3 regions of the Brucella sp. TWI432 genome follow, and region 3 is predicted to be linked to each of the others. Evidence: predicted binding sites of a transcription regulator. Region 3 holds the regulator's gene; each other region holds the start of a gene.

Region 1 (4,965 bases), on a different contig from region 3:
TACCTTTAATTATCATGTAGCGGGCTTTGGCGGAAATCTGCTGACTGTCCCTTACAATGCTGACAAGCCTGACCTCGACGCTCTTATTGATAAAGCGCATCAGGAAAAGCCGGCGCTGCTTTATATTTCCAATCCGGACAATCCGATGGGGACATGGCATGACGGGGCGGATATTCAGGCATTTATCGAGCGCATCCCAGAAACAACAATGCTAATTCTCGATGAAGCTTACTGCGAAACCGGACCAGCCTCAGCATTCCCGGCCTTTGAGACCGACCGCACAAACATCCTGCGCATGCGCACTTTTTCCAAGGCTTACGGACTTGCAGGGATTCGCGTCGGCTATGCTGTAGGCTGTGCAGATGCGATCAAGTCATTTGACAAAATCCGCGACCATTTTGCGGTCAGCCGGATTGCACAGGCGGCTGCAATTGCTGCATTGAAAGATCAGGATTATCTGCACGCGGTCGTAGGGAAGATTCATGCGGGCCGGGATCGAGTAGCGAAAATCGCAGAACAGCAGGGGCTAAAACCTATTCCTTCAGCCACGAATTTCGTCACCATTGATTGCGGACATGACGGAGCTTTTGCGACCGCTGTTCTCAATGGTCTGATTGAACGGGACATTTTTGTCCGCAAACCCGGCGCGCCTGTCCTTGATCGCTGCATTCGCGTGAGTGTTGGTGTGAATGAACAACTGGATATGTTTGAAGCAGCATTGCCCGCAGCACTTGCAAGTGCCCGAAACGCTTTAAACAAAGCCTGAGAGCGGAGTAATGATATGTCGATCCAAAACAGCAGCCAACCCCGCAATATTCTGTTTGGCACACTTGCAGGCCTTTGTGGTGCTCTGGCCATAGCGGCCTATGCCGGTGCAGCACATGGCGGGGAGAATCATCTAAGTGCCATCGCTCCGATATTGCTCGGCCACGCCCCTGCCCTGCTGGTTTTGTCACTGATTATTCCAAACAGCCGTGTCGCAAATATTGGCGCGGCAGTGCTGGTGGCGGGGCTGGTGCTGTTCTGTGGCGATCTGTTTATGCGGGATATGATCGGGAACAGGCTATTTCCGATGGCGGCCCCTACCGGCGGGAGCCTCATGATTCTGGGCTGGCTCGTGGTGGGGGTGAGCGGCTGGTTTAAAAGAGGCTGAGCAACAGCCACCCGAATAAAAAAGGGCCTTGCCGATCAGCAAGGCCCCTTCCATCTAAAACGGTGCAAGTTCAAACCGACTTAAAGCCGTTTAAGATAAAGTATCCCCAGCAAAAGTGCGAAAAACCTTTGCGTTGAATAATGCGTAGAGCAAAAACAGGGCTGTCCCCGCCGTTTGTAACGTGCGGGAACAGCTCTGAACTTACGAATTGCCCTTCAGGCGTGCATTGCAAAGGCTGTAGTAGCCGCCGCCCTTCTGGACCCACTTAAGTCCGCCAAGCGCATTTGCATCCTTGGCCGCATGATACTGCTCAAGGCAAGTATGCATGCGCGCCTTGCCCGGAGATTCATTTGAGAACTTGGCAGAAACAGCTGTCGGGAATTTCACACCACGCGGTGCAGCAACAGTTGGCGCAGGAGGCTCTGAATTGCCATCGGTGGTCAGCGCAACCGGATCCGCACCCGGTCCACATTCCGACTTACGGAAATCGTTCCACTTGACACCGCCATCGGTACCGGCATCTTTTGCTGCCTGATATTTTGTGCTGCACTGCTTCATGCTAAGGCCTTTGCCAGCATCATCTGCAGCAGGAGCGGCTGCATTTTTGGCAGGGGCTGCGGCTTTATTCGCCGGAACAACCGGAGCAGCGGGCGCTGCGGCTGCATCGTCACCACACTGCGATTTACGGAAATCATTCCATTTTACACCGCCAAGCGTTCCAGCATCTTTGGCAGCCTGATACTTCGCGCTACACTCTTTCATGGTCAGTGCGCTTGCCGGGGATGAGAAAACCAAGGCAGATGCGCCCAAAATCATTGCGGTGCCGGCCATGGCTGTAAAGGTACGAATAGACATCGCGTCGCTCCCTGTCAGATACGGACTATTGAATTCGTTGTATACGGATCGCTTCTCACGATATTTCAAAACAGCGAATGTGTTTGATCGACCGCAATAGCTTTTATATTTCTTACTCTACTAAGCTTGATATGATACAAGGTATATGTCAATCAATTGCTTAATATTAACATTATCTACAACACAAAATTTCTGACCGTCATTTTTTATGTGTTACTTAGTTTAGATGTGCAAAGTAAATATATCGAAATTACATGCCCTTGTCTCGTTTTTATTGAAACAGAGTTAAAATCCGAATATTGCCGTCAGTGAGAGGTCATCCACTCACGCGCGCCACGAAGGGCTGCGGCCAATTCGCTTTTGCTCATGGTTGCGGCAACCTGATTACGCATACGTTCAGCTTTCTGGTTGCCGCGAATGGCTGCGATGTTGAGCCATTTATGCGCTTCAACCACATCGATTTCACAGTCGCGACCAATAGCATATTTCAAACCCATCTCCAGCAGGATGCGATCCTGTGAAGTTGTCGTGTGGTGCTGTGTAACGCTCTGAAACTGTGTCATTTTCTTTGTCCCTGTTAAATCCCGAGAACCGTCCGCTCTTTGTTTCCGTGGCTGACTTTCGCCGCCGCAGATTGTCGGATCTGTCGTTCCGTTCATGGTCTTCAAGATAAGACACAGGATTAAAATGCGCGTTAAAACAGATGCTTAACAACGCGACAACGAAATACAAACAAGGGGTAAACTTCGGAATTTGTTAAACATCCAAAGGCCGACAATTGCTGTACTTTTCTAAAATAACGCAATTTTGCGGCAGCGGACCTTTAAACCAGATGATAACCATGACGCAGATTGATCATGTCAGAAACATTGCTGCCGTGCGCAAATTATCCCTCTTCCACTTCGACGAAAACTCCATTACGTTTACGTTTGCGTAAGTTTTCCGCAAGGCTGATTGCCTTGCCGCATTTTGGGAGGAATGCATGATCCGTAAACTGTTTTTGGGAATAACGGCAACTGTTGCATTGAGCGCGACGCTTGCAGCACCTGCCTTTGCCAATGAGGCAATTGTCGGCACATGGAAACGTCCGAATGGCACGATCATCAGCTATGCCGCCTGCGGTGGCGGCAAATATTGCGGCACCGTACAGACCGGCGAATATAAGGGCAAGTCGATCGGCACCATGTCGGGCAAGGACGGCAGCTATAAGGGTGAAGTCAACAAGCTCGACGAAGGCAAGACCTATACGGGCAAGGCAAGCGTCAAGGGCAACACGCTATCGCTTTCGGGCTGCGTTATGGGCGGCTTGATCTGCAAAAGCGAAAGCCTCACAAGGCAATAGACCTATATATAAAAGGCGGCTTCTCAGCCGCCTTTTATCATTATCGCGCTTTCTGACCAAAGAGCACTTTCTGCTCTTCTTCCTTGTTTGCCGAGGCCAATGCGCATTCGCGCTCTTCCTTACCAACCACAAGACCACGCTGTACGGCAGGTCGCGCATTCATGGTTTCATGCCAGCGCTTGAGGTTGGGAAAATCCTCCAGCTTCTGGTCAAAATTTTTGTAAGCATTGATCCAACCGATACTCGCCATATCAGCGATGGAATATTCGCCTGCGATATAATCTTTGCCTTCAAGCTGGCGATCGAGCACGCCATAAAGACGGTTGACTTCATTGGTATAGCGGTCGATGCCGTACTGCACCTTTTCCGGCGCATAAACGCGGAAGTGCCCTGCCTGCCCCGACATAGGACCAAGTCCGCCCATCTGCCACATCAGCCATTCATCAACGGCAACGCGCTTGCGTTCGTCTGCTGGATAGAACTTGCCGAACTTCCTGCCGAGATATTGCAGGATCGCACCGGATTCAAACACCGAGATCGGCTCGCCGCCCGGACCTTCCGGATCGATAATCGCAGGCATACGGTTGTTCGGTGCGATTTTGAGGAAGTCCGGCTGGAACTGATCGCCCTTGCCGATATTGACATATTTGACTTCATAGGGAACGCCTAATTCCTCCAGCATGATGCTGATCTTAAAGCCATTTGGGGTGGGCCAATAGTAAAGCTCAATGGGTTTTATCTGCTCAGCCATAGGTATTTGTCTCCCGCTTTCTTGGCTTTGTGCGTATTTCCGATGCGAGTTAACATAAGATTCGTGCAGCTTGGCACAAGTGCGAAGCGATCAAGTTAATGAAACATCAATATTTTTGAACGCCGGATGAATGCAGCTCTCAGGAGCAGTTCAGATGGCAGCTTTAAACTCAACCGCATAGATCAAACGATTTTGAAGCCGGGGGAAATATGCTGTTATGGCGTGTCACAATAGTCTGTTTGATGATTGCAGGTTTTGCAATCATTGCAGGTCTCTTTGTTGATCGAAAATATGATGTCTATCGTGACAACCCCGTTGTCAGCCCGATGACCGTGATGCATCTCAAACCTGCGCGCGAAGAGACAAGGCTATGATTTCACGTTGCCGTCTCTCCGCACTGATTGCATTGCGCGTTTTACTGTTCACAGCGGCTTTTACCGGACCTGCTGCTACATTTGCCTATACGCAAATCGGCCAGAAAGCACAGATGAGTGCCGCCGGACTCGTCCTGTACGTGAGTCTGCAACGAAGCTCATAAAGTGAGACATGCGCGTGTCAAAGACTTTGTTATACTAGGCTATGACACAGCGAATCGAACATCCATTTCTCAACGAAATTAAAACGCCGCCCTTTATGGAGCCGCAAGTTTTTACCGATGCTGGCGCGGCTGTTGCCGCGCTGCGCAAACTTTATGATCGCAACACCGCATTTCTCCGCAAGGCTTTTGAGCAATTGGCAAAGGGAGAGGTCCGCCCGCAGCGATATAGGGCTTTTTATCCCGAAATTTGCCTGTCTACGTCGAGCTTCGCTCACGTCGATACACGGCTTGCTTATGGCCACGTGACCATGCCCGGCGATTATGCA
Region 2 (4,965 bases), on a different contig from region 3:
GTGTTCTGTTGGCGGAGCGAAGCGGCGAGATTTGCGGCTGGGGCGCTCGCGTCCCGAAAACAAACTATGTTTCTGATCTTTGGATTGCCCCTGCCTTTCACGGTCAGGGAGTGGGCGGCGCCCTGCTTGACGCATTGATGGCACAGATTGTTCTTGATGGTTTTGTGGAAGCCGAAATTGGCACCCATGCCGATAATTTTCCAGCAATCGGGCTTTATGAAAAAGCAGGGTTCAGGATCTATCACCGCAGCGAAGAATGGTCGGAGTGCTTTGGCCGAACGGTTGAAAAAGTCCGTATGCGGATCGTCTTGTAAAGTTTCATTGTCATTTGGGCATATGCGCCTATCCTCTGTAAGGAATCATTTTTCAGCAGGAGGGGCTTATGTGGATTATGCTTACGGATGTCAGTGGCGAGCGTGTTGCCGTCAACTTCAATCACGTCCTGTCTTACAATGCATATGGCACCGGAACGCGTATTGTGACGCTGAGCACTGATCTGACATTCTTCGTTAAAGAGTCGATCGATGATATTCAAACCAAGCTCGGCATCGATGTGAAAAGCTGAAACATATAGAAAAAACGTCAGCGTGCATAACACGCTGACGTTTATCTTTTGTGATCTGGCAGGCGAAAAGCTTAAATATCAAGCTCTTCCACAAATGCAGCGCGATCCTGAATGAAGCGGAAGCGGGCTTCCGGCTTTGTACCCATCAGATCATCAACAGTGCTGCGCGTTTCATCAACGTAATCTTCATCGACATGAACGCGCAGAAGCGTGCGCTTCTTTGGGTCCATGGTCGTTTCTTTCAGCTGATCGGCACGCATTTCGCCAAGACCTTTGAAACGGCCGATTTCGATTTTACCGCGCCCGGTGAACATCGTGCGAAGCAGTTCATCCTTGTGCGCATCGTCGCGCGCATAGGCCACTTTGCCGCCTTGGCTCAAACGATAAAGTGGCGGGACTGCCAGATAAAGATGGCCGTTGCGGATGAGGTCCGGCATTTCCTGATAGAAGAACGTGATGAGCAGCGATGCGATATGCGCGCCGTCAACGTCAGCATCAGTCATGACGATCACGCGATCATAGCGCAGATCATCTTCGCGATAATTTTTGCGCGTACCTGCTCCCAGTGCCTGTACGAGGTCGGCAATCTGCTGGTTGGCTGTCAGTTTTTCACGGCCAGCACTCGCAACATTGAGAATTTTGCCACGCAGTGGCAGGATCGCCTGATTGGAACGATTGCGTGCCTGCTTGGCGGAGCCGCCGGCCGAGTCACCTTCGACGATGAAAAGTTCTGCACCTGCTGCCGCATTCTGCGTACAGTCTGCAAGCTTGCCCGGAAGGCGCAGCTTTCGTGTCGCACTCTTGCGGACGGTTTCCTTTTCCTGACGGCGACGCAGGCGTTCTTCGGCGCGATCGACAACCCAGTCGAGCAAGCGCGAAGCTTCCTGCGGTGAAGCCGCCAGCCAGTGGTCAAACGGGTCGCGGATAACATTTTCGACAATGCGTTGCGCTTCAACCGTCGCAAGCTTGTCTTTGGTTTGGCCAACAAATTCCGGTTCGCGAATAAAAACTGACATCATGGCAGCAGCCGATGTCATCACGTCATCGGTTGTGATGATTGAGGCGCGCTTGTTGTTAGTCAGTTCTGCATAGGCCTTAAGGCCGCGCGTCAATGCAATGCGAAGGCCTGCTTCATGCGTGCCGCCATCGCCGGTTGGGATCGTATTACAGTAGGAATTGACAAAACCATCGCCGCCATACCAGGACACAGCCCATTCAACGGCGCCATGCCCGCCCTGCTTTTCGGTGCGGCCCGAGAAAATCTCGCGCGTCACCTGATGCTCTTTACCCAGTGAGGCTGCGAGATAATCTTTCAGGCCGCCGGGAAAGTGGAAAACAGCCTTTTCGGGTGTTTCTTTTTTTGGATCAAGAAGAGATGGGTCGCAGTTCCAGCGGATTTCAACACCGCCAAACAGATAGGCTTTCGAGCGCGCCATGCGGTAAAGCCGATGCGGATCGAAATGTGCAGCCTTTCCGAAAATATCCGGGTCGGGATGAAAGCGGACGCGCGTGCCACGACGATTATGCACTTCGCCGACATCTTCAAGGCCGCCTTGTGGAATGCCGCGCGAGAAGCGCTGGCGATAAAGACGGCGATTGCGGGCGACTTCAACTTCCAGAACATCGGAAAGCGCATTAACCACTGAGACACCGACACCATGCAGACCGCCGGAGGTTTCATAGGCCTTGCCGTCAAACTTGCCGCCTGCGTGCAGCTTGGTCATGATCACTTCAAGCGTCGATTTTCCCGGCACCTGTGGATGCTCGTCCACTGGAATGCCGCGTCCATTATCGCTCACAGTCAGGAAGCCTTCGGCATCAAGACTGACTTCGATGAAATTGGCATGGCCTGCAACGGCTTCGTCCATCGAGTTATCGATGACTTCTGCGAAGAGGTGATGCAGGGCTTTTTCGTCGGTGCCGCCAATATACATGCCGGGGCGCAGACGAACCGGCTCAAGGCCTTCGAGAACGCGAATGGAGGAGGCGTTGTAATCATCGCCGCCTGATGAAACAGGTGGAGCTTTGGTTGCAGCAGGTGCTGGCTTCGGTGCAGATGATGGCGTCGCCGTTGGCGCAACAGGCGTCGATGCAGGCGCCTTTTGGGGCTGCTGCTCCATCTGCCGTTCACGGGCATTGTTGACTACTCTGGAAAAGAGATCGTTGCTGTCGTCCATCTTTGTCCGAAAAGCTTTCTGTCTGAAACCGAAAGAACCGTCCCCACTGAACGGCACGAAATAAGTTGTCTGCGAATCACAATGATAATGCCATGAGAATACCCGCAATGCGAACAAAGTTCGCTTTACGTTCCGCTTTTGCCCGGAGTTATCAAATGATTTTGCTCGCAGCGCAACAGATTTGCACCAGAAACGTGGCGAAAGTCAAACCGGGCGCTTTTCGTAATCGAATTAGGATGGAAACGGGCATGGCATTCGCGTAAGCGCAATGGAGTTGAGAAAATTGCGAGTAGCGAGATGCAGGGCAGGGCGGCAGGCGGCTTAGAAGCGCATGTAAAGGGCATGGCGATCATGGTGCTCTCGGTATTGCTGTTGCCGCTTATGGATGCCATCGGCAAATGGCTTGCGATGATGGATAACATGCCGCCGGCGACCGTCACCTTCATGCGCTTTTTCATTCAATCCTGGCTAATGTTCCTGATCCTTGTTGTGATGGGCGGGATCGCAGCGCTGCGGACCACGCATCTTGTCGGCAATCTTGTGCGCGGCGCACTGATGGGCTTTGGCGGAACGTGTTTCTTCACTGCCGTCAAATATATGCCTCTGGCGGATGCCATGGCGGTGTTTTTTGCCGAGCCGTTGATCCTGACGCTGCTTTCAGCGGTATTTCTCAAGGAGAAAGTCGGCTGGCGTCGTTTCAGCGCTGTTGGTATCGGCCTGATCGGGACGATGATCGTTATTCAGCCAAGCTTCGAGATTTTCGGCGCAGTATCCTTGTTGCCTCTCGCAACGGCTGTAACTTTTGCGATCTATCTGATCCTGAACCGGAAATATGGTGCGAAAGAAGGCCCGGTCGTGATGCAGTTTTACGCCGGTATCGGTGGATCGCTGATTGCGGGGCTGTTTATGGTTTTCGGCACGGCTATGGGCGTGCAAGACTTAGGTTTTTCGTTGCCGCATAGTCTACAGCCCTGGCTGCTTCTGCTTTTGCTGGGTACAATCGGCACTGTCAGTCACCTTCTGGTGGTGCAGGCATTCAAGCTTGCACCAGCATCCATGCTCGCGCCGTTCCAGTATCTGGAGATCGTCAATGCGGTTCTGGTCGGTTTGATTGTCTTCGGCGACTTCCCAACACCGTCCAAATGGTTCGGAATCGCGATCATCGTGGGATCAGGCTTCTATGTCTTCATGCGCGAGCGGCGCGTGAAGAGCGTCTGATTATTTGGTCTGACGAGGGCCAAAGACGCTTTCGAAAGCTTTGCCCAATGCCACATCGACATCGCCCATCGTCACCGGTAGCCCCAGATCGACGAGGCTCGTCACGCCGTAATCAGCAATCCCGCACGGTACGATGCCGCCGAAATGTTCGAGTTCCGGCTCGACATTGATGGCAATGCCGTGGAAGCTCACCCAGCGGCGCAGGCGGATGCCGATTGCGGCAATTTTGTCTTCGCACATGCCACCAGTGGCAAGCAGGGGCTTTTCCGGGCGAACAACCCAGACGCCAACGCGATCTGCGCGCCGTTCGCCTTTGATATTGAATTGTGCAAGTGTTTCGACGATCCATTGCTCTAGCGCCGTCACAAATGCGCGCACATCTTCGCGGCGACGCTTCAGATCGAGCATGACATAGGCCACCCGTTGGCCGGGACCGTGATAAGTATATTCGCCACCGCGCCCGGTGTTGAACACTGGAAAGCGATCCGGTGTCAGCAGGTCCTCGGAATTTGCGCTGGTGCCTGCGGTATAGAGTGAAGGGTGTTCAACAAGCCAAATCAGCTCATTTGCTGTCCCTTCGCGAATGGCTGCGACACGCGCTTCCATAAAGGCGAGCGCTTCTTCGTAATCCGTTAAACCGTCAGTGATCAGCCAATCGACAGGCTGATCGTTTGACGATATGGGCAGAAAATGCGTTGGGCGGTATCCGTCGCCGGATTTTTCGGGAAGGGGGGATGCAGAGCTTTCTTTCATGATTGCAGCATATGACGTTTTTGTAGGTATACTGCCAGATGTCAAAATGCCTCTGCCTCAACAGCCTGTTGCAATCAAAACGTCTTATGCAGATCTACACAAAAAGGTTTGCGCAGATTTCTCGCGGTTCCTTGTCAGGCCTTTGGGCCGCTATATATTTATCCCTACTATTCAGCGCAGGTTCATCAACCATCAATCATGATGTTTGCAGTTGAAGTGGAGAAGAATATGATTAATTCACTGAAAAAAATG
Region 3 (4,965 bases):
GCCTATAAGCGCGAAGAAATCGCTGCTGCCAAGGCTCGCCTTCCGCTCCAAGAAGTAACGGCACAGGCCAAAGATCAGCCCGCAACGCGCGGCTTTCTAAGTGCACTGGAATCCAAGCGCGCTGCAGACCAATTCGCACTCATTGCCGAAATCAAGAAGGCAAGCCCGTCAAAAGGCCTTATCCGCCCGGATTTTGACCCACCGGCATTGGCAAAAGCCTATGAAGATGGTGGTGCTGCCTGCCTTTCTGTTCTCACAGATACGCCCTCTTTTCAGGGCGCGCCTGAATTTCTGATTGCAGCGCGCAATGCATGCTCGCTGCCCGCCCTGCGCAAAGATTTCCTCTTCGATACCTATCAGGTCTATGAGGCGCGCAGCTGGGGCGCAGATTGCATTCTTATCATTATGGCAAGCGTCGATGATGACCTTGCAAAAGCGCTGGAAGAAACTGCTTTTGATCTCGGCATGGATGCACTGATTGAAGTGCATGACGAGGAAGAAATGGAACGTGCGCTGAAACTTTCATCGCGCCTCGTTGGCGTAAACAATCGCAATCTGCGCACATTTGAAGTCGATCTCGCAGTCTCTGAACGCCTCGCAAAGATGGTGCCTTCGGACCGCCTTCTGGTGGGCGAAAGCGGCATCTTCACCCATGACGACTGCCTGCGTCTCGAAAAATCGAATATCGGCACATTCCTGATCGGCGAAAGCCTGATGCGTAAAGAAGATGTGGCATCAGCCACCCGTGAACTTCTGACCGGTAGGGTGTGAACCATGTCTGCCAAGCTCACCCATATCGACCAGACAGGCGCCGCCCATATGGTCGATGTCGGCGACAAGGCTGAAACTGAACGCGTGGCCACCGCCGAAGGAGCGGTGAGAATGAAGCCGGAAACTCTGGCGCTTATTCTGGAAGGCAATGCCGCAAAAGGCGACGTTATCGGCACTGCCCGTCTTGCAGGCATTATGGCCGCGAAGAAGACCGCTGATCTCATTCCACTTTGCCACCCATTGATGCTGACAAAGGTGTCAGTAGACATTGAACCGGATCTGTCACTTCCCGGCCTTCGCATCTCTGCGACTGCGAAACTAAAAGGCCGAACCGGCGTTGAGATGGAAGCGCTGACTGCCGTATCAGTTACTTGCCTGACCATCTATGATATGGCGAAGGCCGTTGATCGCCACATGGAAATTACCAACATTCGCGTTTCGGCAAAGAGCGGTGGCAAGTCAGGTGACTGGAAAGCCTGATTTTTCAGACGAGAGGAAAACGCATGTCCCTGCTTCCAATCGATGAGGCCCTTGCACGTATTCTCAATAATGCAGAGCCGCATGGCACAGAGACGCTCTCTCTTTCTGAAGCAGGCGGACGTGTTGTTGCAGAACCTGTTCAAGCCAAGCTGAAACAGCCGCCCTTCGATTGCTCGGCCATGGATGGCTATGCATTGATGGCCCCACAAAACATCAACTATCCTCTTGAATTCAGTATCATCGGCGAATCAGCCGCCGGAAAACGCTTCGAAGGCCAACTGAAACAAGGCGAAGCGGTCCGCATCTTCACCGGCGCGCCGATGCCGGTAGGCGCTGATAGTATCGTTATTCAGGAAGACACGGAACGATCCGGCGGCAAGCTCACAATCCGTCAGGGATTGGACAAAGGCCGTCACATCCGTCATGCGGGCCTCGATTTTGCGCCTGGTGACACTATTCTGCCAAGTGGGCGGGAACTTGATGCCCCGGCCCTTTCGCTTGCCGCTGCCAGCGGCAATGCCATGATTTCTGTTTTCAAGCAGCCGCGCATTGCCATTCTGGCCACAGGGGATGAACTCGTTCCTCCGGGCACGATTCCCGGTGCCGACCAGATCGTCGCCTCCAACAGCATTGGCGTTGCTGAAATCGTGCGTCGTACAGGTGGAAAACCTGAAGATATGGGCATTATCAGCGACGACCCCGCAAAGATCGAATCCGCAATCAGTCAGGTTCTCGATGATGGTGTCGACATTCTCGTGACCATCGGCGGCGCATCGGTTGGTGATCGCGATTTTATGCACGGCGCGTTGAAAAATTGTGGTGTCGATCTCGACTTCTGGAAAATCGCCATGCGTCCCGGCAAGCCACTGATGTATGGACACAAAACTGTATCCGGCAAAACCGTTCATGTCATCGGCCTGCCGGGCAACCCGGTTTCAAGCCTCGTTTGCAGCTTGGTATTTCTGCGTCCGCTGATCGCGAAATTATCAGGGCGTCATTTGACCGCGGATTTCCGCCCGGCACGTCTTGGCAAGCCAATGAATGCGAACGATCATCGTCGTGATTATGTCCGCGCAACGGTTGAACAGGCGGCGGATGGCACACTCACCGCGACGCCGTATCCACTTCAGGATTCCTCAATGCTGTCAGCGCTGGTGGCTTCCGATGCCCTTTTGATCAGAGAAGAAAATGCACCCGCGGCCGCAGCGGGTGATGCTTGCACGATAATGATGCTATAGTAAAATCCAATAGGGTCGGCCCATATTAATAATTTTAAAACCATTGCGGAACAAGACTGGAACATATAGTGTTTGTTCTGGTTATGTTTTTATTTGATTCTGGTCCGGAGGGTATGCGCATGTTGACCCGTAAACAGCACGAGCTCCTGCTGTTCATTCATGAACGTATGAAAGAAACAGGCATTCCCCCCTCTTTCGATGAGATGAAAGAGGCGCTCGATCTGGCATCCAAATCGGGCATTCATCGGCTGATTACCGCCCTTGAAGAACGTGGCTTCATTCGCAGGCTGCCAAACCGTGCCCGCGCGCTTGAAGTGTTGCGCCTGCCCGATTCGATAGCCCCCGGTCTGAACGCGCAGAAGAAATTCGCGCCCAGCGTTATTGAGGGCAGCCTCGGCAAAGCCCCCTCTGCGCCTTCAGCAGCGCGCACCGCCCCGGTTTCAGCCAATAGTGATGCATCGGCGATGGTCTCAATTCCCATGATGGGTCGCATCGCAGCCGGTGTACCAATTTCGGCCATTCAAAATCAGACACATTCCATCAGCCTTCCACCCGAAATGCTTGGTGCGGGTGAGCATTACGCGCTTGAGGTCAAAGGCGATTCGATGATTGAAGCCGGTATTTTTGATGGTGATACGGTCATCATCAAGCGTGGCGATACCGCCAGCCCGGGGGAAATCATCGTGGCTCTCGTCGATGATGAAGAAGCGACACTGAAGCGGTTCCGCCGTAAGGGCGCATCGATTGCGCTGGAAGCCGCCAACCCGGCTTATGAAACACGCATTTTCGGACCTGACCGGGTCCGCGTACAGGGCAAGCTGATCGGTCTGATACGACGGTACTAAAAATCGTTCGGGAAAGGAGAGGCCGACAGCCTCTTTTCTATCGAAAATTGCTGGCAAAATGCGTAAAAACAAACAGATAGAGCATTTCCCATAATTCAATCAAAACGGGAAATGCTCTGCATAGACGGAAAGCATAAGTCCTGTCGGATCAAAACAAGGATCGATAGGAGCATGCTTTTAATAGAGTCCTTTAGAGCGTTTCTTCTGTTTCCACCCCGATAGTAAATACTTTCGCTCTCTTCTTATATTCGCGCTCAGGCTGACCGCGTGCGGCGCGCGAATAGAGACGATGAAGCTGCCAGGGGCGCGTTGGCGCACCGACTGAAAAATTTAAATAATCGGCATAGGCTGCATCCTTGCGCTGCTCCGCAACGGTAAAGCGATAAATCTGATGATCGTCGCGGACCGCTGGATCAGGAGAAACCGCCTGATGGCGCTGCATTTCCTCTCCCAGCCTTATTTCGAGCGTTCCTTTCAAGGCCAGTTCCTGTCGGCCAATCACCAGCGTAGACGAACGCGTGCAGCTTAAGTCTTTGCCTGCAATCGCCAAAACCACAACGTCCCCGACATTACAGGCAATCTCGTGCATTTCTTCCTGAGCGGTATAGGCAAATATGCGCCCGTCCCGAAGTGACAGGGTGCAAAGCCCATCCTCACAGATAAAGCCGTCCTCGCGCGCGCCAGCACTTCGTTTCATCGCACTCTGCGGTGGGATAAAATCATCAATCAGATAGGCCGTCTGCCAGTTCTGCGCCGTAAATTGCGGAGGTCTGCTGCGGTTGACTGCGAAACTTCCATCGCGCAATCGTACCGCCACTAATTTCGCGTCCTCGCTAATGAGGATATCGGGCATGGGCGAGCGCATAAACACCACAAGACCTGCCATAACGAAAGGCAATGCCAACAATCGCAATCTTGTGGTGAATGTGACGGATATGACAAGCGCGACAGTCCACAGGATCAGCGTCATCACCGGCATGACACCCGGATTACCATCGGGTGAAAAGCTGGCCACAAAGCTCGCAATATATCTCACCAGCAAGATGCCAAATCCCATGACCTGCAATGGCAGCCAATCAAGTTGCAACGGCATCAATATCAAGCTTAACACTGCAAACGGCATCACAAGTATCGAAATGACTGGTAGCGCCAGCACGTTTCCAACAAGTCCAAAGGGCGCCGTGTTGTTAAAATGATAGGCGGCAAATATACCGCTCGCTACACCGGCAACAATGGATGTCGCCCCCGTCGCAAATGTCGGAAAAAGTATCTTTGTCATCGTTCCACGGGGTGATGAGCGCAGATTATTACCTGCCGATTGCTTGCGCATTTTTCGGTCGCTCCACCAGGCAAATGCAGCAATCAGCCCCGCAGTCGCCGAAAACGACATCTGAAAGCTCGGCCCCAGAATTTCATGCGGAGAAATGGCAATCATCGCCACGGCCGCAATAGCCAGATTTCGCATACTGATCGCCGCACGATCAGCCAACAGCGCACAAAGCATGACGACAATCATCAAGTAGCTGCGCTGTGCCGCAACATCTGCGCCCGACATAGCGAGATAAAAAGTGCAACTCAAAAGCGAGAGAAATGCAGCATATTTCTTGACAGCATAACGTGCGCTGAAGGCG

The links. Region 3 encodes LexA, which represses DNA repair genes until DNA is damaged. Its sites were predicted from a motif close to TGTTCNNNNTGTGTTCNG; they were not measured.
Positions count from the first base shown of each region.
Region 1: a site for LexA is predicted at 2,656-2,673, ahead of ABE527_RS04280 (sel1 repeat family protein). Genes of this name have one in related genera too.
Region 2: a site for LexA is predicted at 2,860-2,877, ahead of parE (DNA topoisomerase IV subunit B). Genes of this name have one in related genera too.

Region 1 covers NZ_JBDJNL010000001.1:864,531-869,495, reverse strand. The annotation lists gene ABE527_RS04295 (pyridoxal phosphate-dependent aminotransferase) at 1-766, shown strand, start outside; gene ABE527_RS04290 (DUF423 domain-containing protein) at 782-1,153, shown strand; gene ABE527_RS04285 (antifreeze protein) at 1,355-2,008, opposite strand; gene ABE527_RS04280 (sel1 repeat family protein) at 2,314-2,571, opposite strand; gene ABE527_RS04275 (DUF2147 domain-containing protein) at 2,991-3,350, shown strand; gene ABE527_RS04270 (glutathione binding-like protein) at 3,391-4,101, opposite strand; gene ABE527_RS04265 (hypothetical protein) at 4,311-4,475, shown strand; gene ABE527_RS04260 (AMP nucleosidase) at 4,681-4,965, shown strand, end outside.
Region 2 covers NZ_JBDJNL010000010.1:98,922-103,886, reverse strand. The annotation lists gene ABE527_RS14770 (GNAT family N-acetyltransferase) at 1-314, shown strand, start outside; gene ABE527_RS14765 (hypothetical protein) at 383-565, shown strand; gene parE (DNA topoisomerase IV subunit B) at 637-2,742, opposite strand; gene ABE527_RS14755 (DMT family transporter) at 3,040-3,960, shown strand; gene lipB (lipoyl(octanoyl) transferase LipB) at 3,961-4,713, opposite strand; gene ABE527_RS14745 (BA14K family protein) at 4,942-4,965, shown strand, end outside.
Region 3 covers NZ_JBDJNL010000002.1:364,243-369,207, reverse strand. The annotation lists gene trpC (indole-3-glycerol phosphate synthase TrpC) at 1-771, shown strand, start outside; gene moaC (cyclic pyranopterin monophosphate synthase MoaC) at 775-1,251, shown strand; gene ABE527_RS06890 (molybdopterin molybdotransferase MoeA) at 1,275-2,489, shown strand; gene lexA (transcriptional repressor LexA) at 2,609-3,334, shown strand; gene ABE527_RS06880 (ComEC/Rec2 family competence protein) at 3,525-4,965, opposite strand, start outside.